Rhodopirellula bahusiensis: one gene and its partner. The protein of the gene in region 2 interacts with the protein of the main gene of each other region in a pairwise test. Links are inferred from orthologs where the notes say so. Each region holds a gene or a part of one and is shown on either strand. Other genes may lie near its edges.

Region 1 (5,814 bases), 170 kb from region 2 along the record:
CATTGCAGTTGGTGGTTGTGCCCATCATTGTGTCTTCGATCACTTGAGGTGTGTCGCAGTGTGGGCAAGTGACTCGAATCATGCCGCTTGGTTCGGTCATCGCGTCGAGTTGTGCGTCGGTCAGGTCCGGGATTTCGATGTCGGATGGCTGCAGCGTTGTCAGCAGTTCGCGAGTGATTTCCGTTGAGCCTGCGATGCGGTTTGCCAGTCGGCGGACGCTGCGTTCGAAGGAGTTGCGAGACGTTCGGCCGTTGCCAAAGTGCCGATCGCGATTGAAGTACAGATGTGTGAAGCCTCGCAGCAGTCGCCGTCGACTTTCGGTCGGAATCACGTACTGAGCTTTTGCAGCGATCAGTTCAAAGATCCGGCACAAGGCCTCGGCGTCGTAATCGTCGAAGTGCATCGTTGTTCCGACCCGCGAGCTGAGCCCGGGGTTGCTGCGGATCATCTTGGTCATTTCCTTGGGGTAACCCGCCAGGATCACGACCAACCGATCGCGTTGGTCTTCCATGCGTTTCAGAAGCGTTTGAATTGCTTCGCGGCCGTATTGGTCTTGGCCGCTCTCGTCGATCAACGTGTAGGCTTCATCGATGAACAGCACGCCGTCGAGTGCTTCGTCAATTTTCGCGTTGGTCTTGGGGCCCGTTTGGCCGGCGTATTCAGCGACCAAGCCGCTGCGATCAGTTTCAACCAAATGGCCTTTTTCTAACACGCCCAGTCCGCCATAGATTTCCGCGATGATCCGCGCGACGGTGGTCTTGCCAGTTCCTGGGTTTCCAACAAAGGCCATGTGAAGGCTGGGCTTAGTCGTCGGCAAACCTTCTTTTTCGCGGTGGCGTTCCATCGCCAGGAAGTTCGCAAGCGTTTGAATCTGATTCTTGATCGCGTCCAATCCGATCAAGCGATCCAGTTTGGCTCGGGCGTCGGCCAAGCGTTCTTCCGCAGTTCGTTCGTCGACCTCGGCAGGTTCATTTGGGGCAGGTTTGGATTGCTCGTTCGTCACGGGCGGCCCACCACCGGCGCGCGTTGGCGTGGGCTTGTTGGCGGCATCGTGGCCAGTTCCTTCACGCAGTCGTTTGGCTTCGGTTCTCAGCCACGAGATGGCTTCGCGGGCGTTGTCCAGGTCGGCTTGATGATCCAAAGTCGGTGACTCGGACGTGACGGTCGGCGCGGTGACGCTGGTCGGTGACTTGGCGACTTGCTTTGCGTTCTCGAGGCCATCGAGCATGGACTGCAAACGCGAACGTTCAACGCTACTGTCATCGCCATCGACCATCACAATCAAGTGAGCCATGCGAGTCGCAGCGGTGATGACTTCGCCCCATCGGTCGCGAAGCGAGGGCAGTTCGAGGAACGGCCGCGTGACTTCGTACCAGGAGAATCCTTCGGCGGTGGTGATCAGCCAATCGATTGCCTCGTGCAGTTTGCTGCCTTGAACGGATTCGCCCCAAACGTGTTCCAGCAGGATGCGACCGAGTTGGCGTTGTTCGAGGTTGCGTGCGGTGCTGGCGGGCACCATCGTCGCGAAAACCTTCATCGCGAACCCTTCGTGAAGGTCGGCCATCTGCTGCGGCAGGTTGTCATTGTCGGTCGGTTCGGGCTCGTTCGATCCCGCCAGCCAACCGTAGCTGCCTTCGGCGATTTTTCCCGATTCGACGAACAGATCCAGCGTTTGCTGAAGGGCTTCGCGATACAGCCGAATGGATTGCAGAATCGCGTCGTCGCTGGGGGAACTCATGGCTGGAATCCGGAGGGGACATGGGTATCAAAAAGACCGTCGTAAGTATTTGGAAAACAATGGCTTGCGTCAATGTTCAGAAAGCCTCGCGGCGTTGTGAAAAACGTGTGAACGAGGTAAAATGGGCATTCCAATTTTGGGCCTGCGGATCAGCGATCGGCACCAGCCCGCTTCCCCCGTGACAAACGAGCAAATCCCTTGGCTGAAGACGGCGAAAATCAGGAACCAGGCGACGAAAACGCGGGCGAAGTGAACGGATCCTCCGACAACGGTGGACAGGAAAACGGGGCTGGCAACACCGATGCAGCTGCCGGTGGTGGCACTCAAAATCCGCCTGGTTCAGGCAATCCGCCCGGTGGCGCCGAACCACCTCCTGGCAACGGTTCGGAAGGCAACCCGGATCCGCACGGGGGGCATGGCGCGCTTCGGATGGTCGATCTGCCCATCGAAGACGAGCTCCGCGAGAGCTATCTGACTTACGCGATGAGCGTGATCGTCAGTCGAGCCTTGCCCGATGTGCGTGACGGTTTAAAACCGTCGCAGCGTCGAATCTTGGTCGCCATGAATGACTTGAACCTCGGCCCAGGCAGCAAGCGGGTCAAATGTGCCAAGATTTCCGGTGACACCTCGGGTAACTATCACCCTCACGGTGAAAGTGTGATCTATCCGACGCTCGTTCGGATGGCTCAAGAATGGAACATGCGATGCTTGTTGATCGACAAGCAGGGGAACTTCGGTAGCGTTGCTGGATTGCCCCCGGCTGCCATGCGATATACAGAAGCTCGCATGGGCGCGGTTGCGGCCGCGATGTTGGAAGATCTGAAGCTTGACACCGTCGACTACATCCCAACGTACGATGAAGCGAGAACCGAACCAACGGTCTTGCCCAGCAAGTTCCCCAACCTGTTGATCAACGGATCAGGCGGCATCGCGGTCGGGATGGCGACCAGTATCCCGCCTCACAACCCGACTGAAGTTTGCGATGCTTTGATCAAGTTGATCGAAGAACCGGAAACATCGCTCGATGAGTTGTGCGAGATCATCCCCGGTCCTGACTTCCCGACCGGCGGCATCATCTGCGGACGTGCCGGCGTGCGTCGTGGGTACAAGACCGGACGAAGCACGATGGTGGTCCGCGCCCGTTGCCAAGTCGAAGAGATGAAGGGCAACCGGAGTCGCATCGTCATCACCGAGATTCCTTACCAGCAATATCGCGACCGGATCATTGAAAAGATCGCGGCGCTCGTCAACGGAGACCGGATCAAAGGGATCTCCGGAATTCGCGACGAAAGCGATTTGAAGGAACCCGTTCGATTAGTGGTCGAACTGAAGCGTGGCGAAGATCCGGACGTGATCTTGAACCAGCTGTACCAGTTCTCGCCACTGCAAGACACGTTCTCGTTGATCTTCTTGGCCCTCGTCGACGGCAAGCCGCGCGAGTTGACGCTGAAGGAGATGCTGGCCGAGTTCCTGCGTCACCGCGTCACGGTCATCCGGCGCCGCACGCAGTTCCTCCTCGCTCGTGCCCGTCGTCGCAAACACACCGTCGAAGGTTTGTTGCTGGCGCTCGCCAATATCGACGAGATCATTCAAACGATCCGCACGAGTCGCACACAGCCCGAAGCGAAAGAACGCTTGATGGGCATTGAGTGCCCGTCATCGATGATGCAGCGGGCTCTCGGTGACGAAGGGTTCAAGCAGTTCCAGTTGGAACGTGGTGAAGCCGATTCGTACACGCTGACCAGTGTCCAAACCGACGAAATTCTTCGCATGCGTTTGGGACAATTGGTCAACCTGGAGCAAGAGAAACTCTCCGGGGAGCATGCTGAACTGCTGAAGGAAATCATCGACTACATCGATATCCTGGGCAGCCCCAGCCGTATCAACGGCATCATCAAAGAAGACCTCGAGGAAATGAAGCGTCGCTTCGGCAACAAACGTCGAACCGAGATCAGCCACGAAGAGCTGGGCAACATTGACCTGGAAGATTTGATCACGGAAGAGACGATGGTCGTGTCCATCAGTCACCGTGGTTACATCAAGCGTACGCCGACCAGCGTCTACAACACGCAGCGTCGTGGTGGCAAAGGCATGAAGGGTGCCAAGAGCGATAACGAAGATCCGATCGAGCACTTGTTTGTCGCCAGCACCCACGCGTACCTGTTGTTCTTCACGACGGCCGGGAAAGTGCGTTGGCAGAAGGTCTATGACATCCCGCAGCTCGCTCGTGATGCCAAAGGCCGCGCGATCGTGAACCTGTTGCAGATGGAAGAAGGCGAACAAATTGCTGAGTGCTTGGCCGTTCGCGATTTCAACCAGCCCGGTCACACGATCGTGATGACGACCAAAAGCGGTCTGGTGAAGAAGACTCCGCTGGAACAATACAGCCGACCGAAACGAGGTGGCATCATTGCCATCAAACTTCGCGACGGCGACGAGTTGGTGGATGCCGCGGTGGTTGGGCCTGGCGATGAAGTCATCTTGGTCACCTCCGACGGCATGGCGATCCGTTTCCGTGAATCCGATTCTCGTCCGATGGGACGTAACACGTCCGGCGTGAAGGGGATTTCGTTGGTCGGCGACGACGCGGTGGTCGGAATGGTCGTGACCGATCCCGAGGCGACGCTGCTGACGGTTTGCAAGAACGGCTACGGCAAACGCACGCCGTTTGGACCCAACCTGGCCGAACTTTCCGAAAACGATTCGGATGCGTCCAGCGAAAGCGGCGACGAAGAAGGCTCGGCCGCCAGCGGTTCGGCTCGCTATCGCACTCAGAAGCGAGGAGGCAAAGGTCTTCGCGACATCAAGACCAGCGAGCGGAACGGCAAGGTCATCGGTATCGCTCGCGTCAACGATGACGACGAACTGTTCCTGATGACTGCGAAAGGCAAACTGCAACGAATCAGTGCCGGCGACATCAACGTGATTGGTCGGAACACGCAAGGTGTTCGCATCATGAATGTGGATGACGGCGATGAATTGATCGCCGTTGTACGTGTGCCTGCTGAGGAGAACGCTGAAGAAGTTGCCGAAGTTGAAGGCAGCACGCAAGCTGAATCTGCATCGCAAGCCGAACCCGCAGCGGAAGCTGACGCCGCTCCCGAAACCGACTCCACATCGGAATGAGGTACGTCAGGTCTCGCTGACAACTCATTGATGCATTGAAACGTCGATGCAACGGGTCAAGTTAAAACAACTCACCGGCCCGTTGATGGTCGGCGTTTTGTATTTATTTCTCAATAACGAATTGAGAATTTTTCGCGATCCGGCAGCGGTTCGCGATCATCGATCAATGTCTCGTTGATCTTTCTTTCCATCGAACTGCCAATCCGGCGAAGCAGTTCGTTCAGGTCTTTCCCCGGCCCTTGCACGTCCAGAACGACGTCTCCATCGGGTTCGTTGCGGACGAAGCCCTTCACGTTCAGGCCACGGCCTTGGTGAATGGCGTTGGCTCGGAAGCCAACCCCCTGAACATCGCCTCGATAGCGAACGATCTTCCTGGTTTGTTCGATAGCATTCATTGGTTTATGGTGTCGGCCGCTTTCAAGTTCGGCAATGCAGATCACATCACACGGTCGGTTTATGAGTTGGTTTCGTTTGAGTTCAGTTGGCGTCGCATTGGTATGTTCCGTGTCACTGTTTGCAGCCCATGCAACCGCTGGTGAACCCAAAGTGCTGACGATCGGCATCGATGGTTTGCGTCGCGATGCGTTCGTTGCGGCCAAGACTCCTCACTTGGATTCGCTTGCTGACAACGGCACGCTGTGTCTCGAAACGCGAGTGACCTCCGATGATGTTACTGACAGTGACACCGTCAGTGGACCGGGCTGGACAACGTTTCTGACAGGTGTTTGGGCGGATCGACACGGTGTGCTCGACAACTCTTTCAAGGGACGCGATGCAAAGGCCGCGCCGCACGGTTTTGCGTTGGCGAAACAGGTCAAGCCAAACCTGAGGACCGCTTCTTATCTTTGCTGGACTCCTTTGCGAACTCACGTGACGACGGATGCGGACATCGATGTGGTTGTCACGCCAGGTAAGAATGCGACGGCTTCGACCGTCTGGACGGAAGCGGA
Region 2 (8,289 bases):
GGCACCAAACCGATGGTCGTTGTACCACTGCCGCAGACGCTGGCCGCGTGATGCAATCCAAGTGAGCGTTTGAGGAACACGATTGGCCAAGAATTGGCCTCAGGGTTTAGGAACGTGACGGTATTGCCCGAAGTTCTTTTCCGCGATGCGTCGCATTCGGCTTTCACCTTCACGGCTGTAGTAACTGATCGTGTTAACGATGCTGATCGGGTCGGTGTCACCAAACAGATTGGTGGACCGATTCTCTTCGGAGAGCAAGTCCTCGATGCCTTGCGGGAACTCACCGTCGGACAGCAAGAAGATCACATCGGGTTTGAGGTCCAACGCGAAACGCAGTGGGTCGTAGGGAGCTTTGCCGCGATCCATTGAAATCCGCATGGCCCAATTGCGAAGCTGTTGTTTGTTGTTCGCGGTGGCGTAAACACTGCGTGTCTCTGGTTCGGGCGAACCCGACAGTTGCATGTAGTCGCTATCGGTGTCAAAGAAAACGACGTAGAAGCGTTGCTTCTCAGTCAGCATGTCGATCGATTGGAGCAACGCTGATCGAGCGGATGTGAAGGCATCGCCCATGCTGCCCGAACTGTCGACAAGGTAAACAAAGTGGTTGCCGCCGCCTTCGACACCGCAGAATTCCATTTGCGATTTGGCGTCCGATTTCAACTTTTGCATCGCCTGCGAAGCAGCAGACGAAGAGCTGGAAAGCGACGACAAATTGGATGCTGACGCGGCTACCGAATCCATTGCTGTTGATGTGATGTCGACGATCGGCATCTCGCCAATTTCGCTGACGTCGTACTGCGTCTCGTCGGGCTGCGATTGGGTTGGCTCGGTGATGGGTTCGCTGCTTTCGATCGCAAATGTTTCCATCGCCGTCTCTTCACTTTCGCTGGACGCGGAAGCGGAGAACGCCATTTGATCCTTCGGACGAGCGTTGCTGAGTGTGAATGCCGCGAGGATGAAAAGCAGCACCGCGTGAACAATCGCACTGACGATCACCGCGGCAGGTTTTCTCCGGCGACCGCTTGTGTCCGTTTCCTCGTCGTCTTCTATCACGCTTGGAAGCGGTTCGCCCGAAGGCGTTGGTTTGTCTTCGCCGAAAAGGAGCGAGTCTTCGTGAGCGTCGAGTTCAGCGGTCGAGCTCGGCTCAAGCGAACCTGGCTCGGTTGAAAACTCCGGTTCAGGATCAGCGATTGGTGAGGTTGGGATCGCATCCGGTGATTTGGTTTCACCAAGACGCCTCATCTTGGGTGCTCGTACCGAAACACCGTGACTCAGATCACGCCGGGTGCTGACCTTCGTGAATGAATCAAACGCTTCGCGAACTTCGTTCCAGGAAGCAAAGCGGCTGGAGCTTGGAAGCTTCGGCGGATTCAGGTTGTGTCCAGACGCAGTTGTTGAAGGCTCGCCGACGTTGGGCTGCTCGACGGGTTGCCCGGTTTCGATCGATTCCAGTTCGGCCTCGATTTGCGACGCGGTTGCTTCGAGTCGAACGGCATTGGCCTCCAGCCTCGCTGCATGCGCTTCGCGACGGACGCGAAGCAGTTCGGCCTGCAATTGCGATTTCCGATCACGCAACGCATCGGCGTGATCCGGAGAAAGGCCGGAGGCTGGGTCGACGCGGTTGGGATCGGGAGCGTTCATCAATCGGATGGGAGCAGTCGGCAGAATTCTCGCATCCATGCGGGGTGAGCGGGCCAGGCTGGTGCGGTGACCAAGTTGCCATCGACGTGGGCGGTGTCCATGCCCTCGCCGGGAGTCATGTAGGTTCCACCGCCGATCTGAACCTCGGGGGCGACGGCCGGGTAACAGCTGCACTCGCGGTCTTTGAGCACGCCCGCTGCGGCCAAGATTTGAGGCCCGTGGCAGACCGCGGCGATCGGTTTGTTCTGATCCGCGAAATGGCGAACGATGTCGAGGACCTTCTCGTTCAGCCGCAGGTACTCGGGGGCTCGGCCGCCTGGGATGACCAAGGCGTCGTAGGTTTCGGGCTGCAGTCCATCGAAGTCGGCGGTGATTGCGAATCGGTGCCCGGGTTTTTCGCTGTACGTTTGGTGACCCTCGAAATCATGGATCGCCGTGGCCACGGAGTCGCCCGCGGATTTGCCGGGGCAGACGGTGGCCACTTCGTGTTCCAGCATCAGCAACATCTGATAGGGAACCATGGCTTCGTAATCTTCGACGAAGTCGCCGACGAGCATCAAAATTTTGGCCATTCTGCCTGGGAGCGGATTCGAGGGAATGGGAACGACGCCGCTGGGGCTTGCCCGGTAGAGGGGCGGAAGCTGGCGACCTAAAAGAAGAACGCGAAAAAACGGTGTGGATCACGACGTTTGAATCGATCTTTCGGCCTTTTTTTCGCGAGCTGAGTGTACCCAAAATCCTTCAGATTGGGAAATTCGCGGTCGGAGCTTTAGTGGATTATGCTGAACAGTCTTCCGGATGGCTCCCATTCTTTTCTGGTATTGCTGCAATGCACCGCTCTTCTCACTTCCGTCTCATCCTTTCATTGACGCTGGTCACCGCCAATGCGGTCGGTTTTGCTGCGTCCGCGCTCGCTGATCACGAGTTGCTGGGCCCGGTCGAGACCCGCCAGCTTGGGTTGGAAGAAGTGTGGCGCCGCAATCTGAGCGTTCCCGCTGGTCGCCAGTCCATCGTCGATCAAAAGATGGTCGTTCACCAAACACAAAGCCACGTGTTTGTGGAAATCGTCGAAAAGTCGGGCGAGCCAAAGCCGGCCGAATCAGAACCCGTTGCCGAAGGTGAAGACGCAACTCCGGTCATCGACGAAACGGCCGTCATCTACGCTCGTTTTCAGGTCGACAGCGACGCGACCAAACGCGGTGCAATAGACCAAAAAGAAGCCGAGCGATTGGGGCGCAATGAAATCCGCCGCTTAGAACGTCGCGGCATCGAAGCTGAGTCGCGGATTCGTAAGATTCCGATGATTCGGTTCTACACCCTGTCGGACGACGGCACCGTCGAGTGCCGGGACGCTGAGTCAGGTGATTTGATTTGGTTGCAACGGGTTGGATCCGAACGACGTGGCTACGGCGGACTGGGAGTGGACGAAGAGTTCGTCTCCGTCGTCAACGGTGGCGAGTTGGTCAAGCTGGACGTCAAGAACGGACAGGTGTTTGGAGTGACTGCGTTGGAGTACGTGCCAACTCGAGGCGTCGTGCATTGCAATGGGTTCGCGCTCGTGCCATCGATTGGTGATCGGGTGGCTGGTTATGGATTGGTCGACCCGACGATCGATCCGTTCGCGGAGATCGTTGCCGGATCGGCTCTTGAAGTGCCAACACATTCGGCGGATTCCAACAAAGTGGCTTGGGGAACCAGTCAGGGATTTGTCTATGTGATGGAAATGGATGGTGAACCCAACGTTCAGTTTCGATTGAACACGGATGGCATCGTCAGTGGGGCTCTCGCTTCTGCTTCGGGCGAACGATTCTTCTTCGGTTCTGAATCGGGTCAGATCTACGGCATCAAGGCCACTCGCGAAGGCGAAGTGTTGTGGAGCCGTCCGACCGGAGAGCCGATTTACTCCAGTCCGATCTTCTTCGACGAAAAGGTCCTCTTTCCGACGACTTATGGCAATTTGATGTGCGTGTCGGCCAGCGATGGTTATTCGGTTTGGCCACAAACGGTGCCTGGTGTTCAGGAATTGCTTGGCGCGATCGATGGAAAAATCTATGCGAGAAGCCTGTCAGGATCGCTGCTGGTGATGGCGATGGAAGATGGCTCGTTGCTCGGGCGTTTTCCCAGCATTCAGCCCGACTCCTTGCTGGTCAATCGCTACACCAACCGTCTCTATCTGGTCAACAATCGCGGTACGATGCAGTGTCTGCGTCGTCCCGGTTCGGTCATTCCAAAGGTGATCAAATCCTCCGCTCCCGTCGAAACCGAAGAGGAAGCCGAGGATCAACTGGAAGAGAAGAAGCCCGAACAGACCGCTCCCAAGAACACGGATCCCTTTGGTGCACCTGGTGCGGATCCATTTGGCGGCGGTGGAGCGGATCCATTTGGTGACACCATGGAAGATCCCTTTGCTCCCGCGGGGGCGGGAGATCCTTTCGGTGACATCTGATTCGCCCGGGATCGGTCCTCGTGGCTGTCTGCGGAACCGGAAACGTTTCCTGGATTGGCCACGCACGTGATCTAGCGCAAAGTCGTTCTATTTGGTAGACTATTGGCTGCTATTTGACGCTTTTTTTTGACGTGGGGGCGAGTCCGCTTCCGATGTCAAAAACCCCGCATTTGACGGCCTCCACGGGCCGCCCATTCATGAGCGATTCCTCCTCGACTGACCCTGCATCAAACGACCCATCCGAGGATCCAAACGCTGTGCCCGCTGGTGCGGTTTCCGGCGACGGAAATTCAGCCGAGGAGATTGCTGGCCCGCAAAAGCCAATGGAGCGTGTCTCGACCGGGCCGGCGGCAAATTCGGAGTACACCGACAAGGATTTGCTGCACCTGTCGGATCTCGAGCACGTGCGAGAGCGTCCCGGGATGTACATCGGTGACACGACCGTTCGCGGTTTGCACCACCTGGTCTACGAAGTCGTTGACAACTCGATCGACGAAGCCATGGCCGGTTTCGCCAAATCGGTCAGCGTGACGGTTCATACCGATGGCAGCGTCACGGTCGAAGATGATGGTCGCGGTGTCCCCGTGACACGTCATGATCAATTGTCAGAAGAGCTGGATCGCGAAGTCAGCACGCTGGAAGGCGTGATGACGGTTCTGAAGTTCGGCGGCAAGTTCGAAAAGGGTGCCTATCAAACTTCGGGCGGTCTGCACGGCGTCGGTGTGACCGTGGTGAACTTTCTGAGTCAGTGGGCCGAGGTCGAAGTCAGCCGCGATGGTTCGACTTGGACTCAGGGCTACGAACGCGGGATTCCAACGGGCCCCATTCAAAAAGGCCGGCCAACGAAGAAGTCTGGAACGAAGACCACGTTCAAGGCCGACGGGCAGATCTTCAGTGTCACCAAGTACAACTTTGACACACTGCAAAAACGCCTTCAGGAACTCGCGTTCCTCAACAGTGGCGTTCGAATCAAATTCTTGGACGAACGAAACGGCGAAGGCGGCGACTATCAGTACGACCGTGGGATCGTTGAGTTTGTCGAGCATCTCAACCGCGCCAGCGATGTGCTGCACGGGGACGTGATTCAGTTCGTCGGTGAGAAGGACGGCGTCGAGTACGACATGGCGCTGCAGTACAGCACCGAGTTCACTGAAACGGTTCAGTCGTACGTCAACAACATTCATACGATCGAAGGCGGAACGCACGTGTCCGGCTTCCGCTCGGCGTTGACGCGGACGCTGAACAACTACGGCAAAAAAGAAGGCCTGTTCAAGAACACAACTCCGACCGGCGACGATTTTCGAGAAGGTCTGACGGCGGTCATCAGCGTTCGCGTTCCGCATCCACAGTTTGAAGGTCAGACCAAGACCAAGCTCGGCAACGGTGAAGTCGACGGCATCATTACCAGCGGTGTTGGCGAGGCGCTCAACAAATACCTGGAAGAGAATCCTCGAACGGCCAAGGCGATTGTTCGCAAAGGTTTGCTCGCGGCCGAGGCTCGTGAAGCAGCTCGCAAAGCCAAGGATCAACTTCGAAAACGAAAGGACGCGCTCGGTGGCGGTGGCTTGCCCGGCAAGCTTCGCGATTGCATCTCCAAAAACATGGAAGAGTGCGAAGTCTACCTGGTCGAAGGTGATTCGGCCGGTGGATCGGCCGAAGGCGGACGGATGCGTGAGTACCAGGCGATCTTGCCCCTCCGCGGTAAGATCATCAACGCGTACAAGAGTCGCGAAGACAAGGTGCTGGCCAATGAAGAAGTCCAGTCGATGATCCAAGCGATCGGCACCGGGATTGGTGCGGATCAGGATCTCACGCGACGCCGGTACAACAAAGTCATCATCATGACGGATGCCGACGTCGATGGCAGTCACATTCGCACGCTGTTGCTTTGTTTCTTCTATCGGCAGATGTATCAATTGGTTGCCGCCGGGCACGTTTACGTGGCTCAGCCGCCGTTGTTCCGCGTCTCCCAGGGCAAGAACCGGTACTACATTCAGTCCGAAGAGGAGATGAAGAGCCAGTTGCTCGAACGTGGTTTGAACGACACGCGATTCGAGACCGAAGATGGTCGCAGTGCCGAAGGCGATGCGATGCGAGCACTTTGCGTCGCACTGGCATCGATGGAAGACGCGATTGTCGCACTCGAGCGACGTGGTGTCAGTCTGCGTGTGCACAGCGAACGGTTTGATCCTGTGACCGGCAAGCTGCCTCCGTTTTTGCTGACGATCCAAGGCGAAGAGCATTGGTTCATGAAGCAAGCCGACGTTGAGACATATCTTGCCGACAACAACGCAACTTTGGATATCGACCAACCGGATGAAGAGTTGGAAGTGGAAGGCGAGGAACAGCCTAAGAGTGAAGAACCTGAAAAGGTGGTCGCTCACTTGGCCGAGCTTCACGAGGTCCGAACAATCAACAGCGGCTTGAAAGACTTGGACCCACTTGGGTTCGGGTTGCAGGATTTGATCCCTGCTGACCGCACCGGTTCGACCACCGCACGATTCGAGCTCGTTCGTGGGGAAGACTTGCGACGTCCACTCGAAGACTTGCGAGAGTTGTTGCCGGAAGTGCGAGCTGCCGGTGAAAAAGGTCTGCAAGTGACTCGCTTTAAAGGACTGGGTGAAATGAACGCGGAAGAGCTCCGCGAAACAACGCTCGATCCTGCCAACCGCACGCTGGTGAAGGTCAATCTGACCGACGCGGGTGCGGCCGACGAAATGTTCCGTTTGTTGATGGGTGACAAAGTCGAACCCCGTCGCGAATTCATCGAAACCCACGCACTTGATGTGCGAAACTTGGACGTCTAGCACGATGGTCACACCGCCTCCCAGAGACAACACCGAAGGTTCAGACATCGAAACTGCGGAGGCGTTGATCCAAAGCGTTGCCCAGGTCAAAGAACAGGTCGGCCGAATCGTGGTTGGCCAGAGCGATGTGATCGAGCAATTGCTGATTGCGATCTTGGCTCGCGGCCATTGCTTGTTGGAAGGCGTGCCCGGACTGGCGAAAACGTTGATGGTGCGGACGTTGGCCAGTTCGATGAGCTTGGATTTTCGTCGCATTCAGTTCACGCCTGATCTGATGCCCGGCGACATCACGGGCACGGACATCATTCAGGAAGATCACGAAACCGGGCGCCGAGAAATGTTGTTCCGGCCTGGCCCCGTTTTCACGCAAATGCTGTTGGCCGACGAGATCAACCGGACACCACCCAAGACGCAGGCGGCGCTTTTGGAAGCGATGCAGGAACATGAGGTCACCGCGGGCGGCAAGACCTACGCTCTGAAAGAACCGTTCTTTGTTCTTGCGACGCAGAACCCGATCGAGCAAGAGGGGACCTATCCGCTTCCCGAAGCTCAACGCGATCGGTTCTTGTTCCACGTCGTTGTTGGCTATCCGTCACGCGATCAAGAAGCCGAGATTGTTGAGCGAACCACGTCAGGAGATTTGGCGGACGTTCAGCCGGTCGTCAGCGGCGAAGACATTTGCAAATTTCAATCTGTTGTTCGGCGAGTTCCCTTGCCCGAGCATGTGAAGAACTGGGTGATCGATGCGGTTCGAGCGGCGCGTCCGAGTGAGCCTGATGCCAAGGGTTGGGTTAAGGAATGGATCCAGTGGGGGCCGGGACCCCGTGCGAGCCAACAGTTGGTTTTGGCGTCTAAAGCCCGTGCGTTGTTGCACGGTCGCACACATGTAACGCTCGAAGACGCACAGGCTCTCGCGCTGCCGGTCTTGCGTCACCGGATTGTTCCAACCTTTTCTGCCGAAGCGGATGGCATCGCGGTCGAGGATCTGATCGAGCGTTTGGTGGCGGAACAAACCGCTGGCGCGGCATCCGTGCTGTAAGAAGGTAGGCAGGGCTGATTTTGATATAGGTTGGCCACTCTTGGCCGACATCCACAACCTGGCGGGCAAGAGTGCCCATCCCACATGCGTTAAAGCGTCGTTGACGGCTCAATCGACGAGCCGTAACGCTGCGAGTTGTGAATGTCGCTCAGCTTTCTGCTCTCGCCGGTCGGCAGTAGCTTCCTAGCACGTCCGTGTGATGCGTTGCGGATTTCAAGTGTTCGATTGCTTTCGCGACCGCGGGATCTTGGCGATGCCCGGGGAATTCGACGACGAAGAAGTACTCGTTCTTCGTGCCGGGTTGGGGAAAGGATTCGATCCAAGTCAGGTTGAGTTCATGTTCTTTGAAGATGCCC

Evidence for each region. Proteins that work in one complex are often made in the same cells at the same time.
Region 1: the proteins of CEE69_RS02460 (region 2) and gyrA interact in binary tests that used the Escherichia coli proteins (3 or more experiments, as listed by UniProt). The link is inferred for Rhodopirellula bahusiensis from one-to-one orthologs.

Annotation. Positions count from the first base shown.
Region 1 is NZ_NIZW01000001.1:456,558-462,371, reverse strand. The notes cover bases 1,583-5,064. They hold gyrA (DNA gyrase subunit A), read left to right. Parts: upstream 1,583-1,936; coding sequence 1,937-4,864; downstream 4,865-5,064. Other genes in these bases: CEE69_RS01835 (acylphosphatase), read right to left, coding at 4,975-5,064; CEE69_RS01845 (AAA family ATPase), read right to left, coding at 1,583-1,738. In the rest of the region: more of CEE69_RS01845, read right to left, coding at 1-1,582; more of CEE69_RS01835, read right to left, coding at 5,065-5,259; CEE69_RS01830 (alkaline phosphatase family protein), read left to right, coding at 5,369-5,814. UniProt on the Escherichia coli protein: A type II topoisomerase that negatively supercoils closed circular double-stranded (ds) DNA in an ATP-dependent manner to maintain chromosomes in an underwound state.
Region 2 is NZ_NIZW01000001.1:624,861-633,149, reverse strand. What follows is about bases 3,899-7,094. They hold CEE69_RS02460 (DNA gyrase subunit B), read left to right. Parts: upstream 3,899-4,284; coding sequence 4,285-6,894; downstream 6,895-7,094. Other genes in these bases: CEE69_RS02455 (AAA family ATPase), read left to right, coding at 6,899-7,094; CEE69_RS02465 (outer membrane protein assembly factor BamB family protein), read left to right, coding at 3,899-4,087. Also shown: CEE69_RS02480 (YraN family protein), read right to left, coding at 1-90; CEE69_RS02475 (vWA domain-containing protein), read right to left, coding at 100-1,641; CEE69_RS02470 (DJ-1/PfpI family protein), read right to left, coding at 1,641-2,213; more of CEE69_RS02465, read left to right, coding at 2,471-3,898; more of CEE69_RS02455, read left to right, coding at 7,095-7,933; pheA (prephenate dehydratase), read right to left, coding at 8,082-8,289. UniProt on the Escherichia coli protein: DNA gyrase negatively supercoils closed circular double-stranded DNA in an ATP-dependent manner to maintain chromosomes in an underwound state.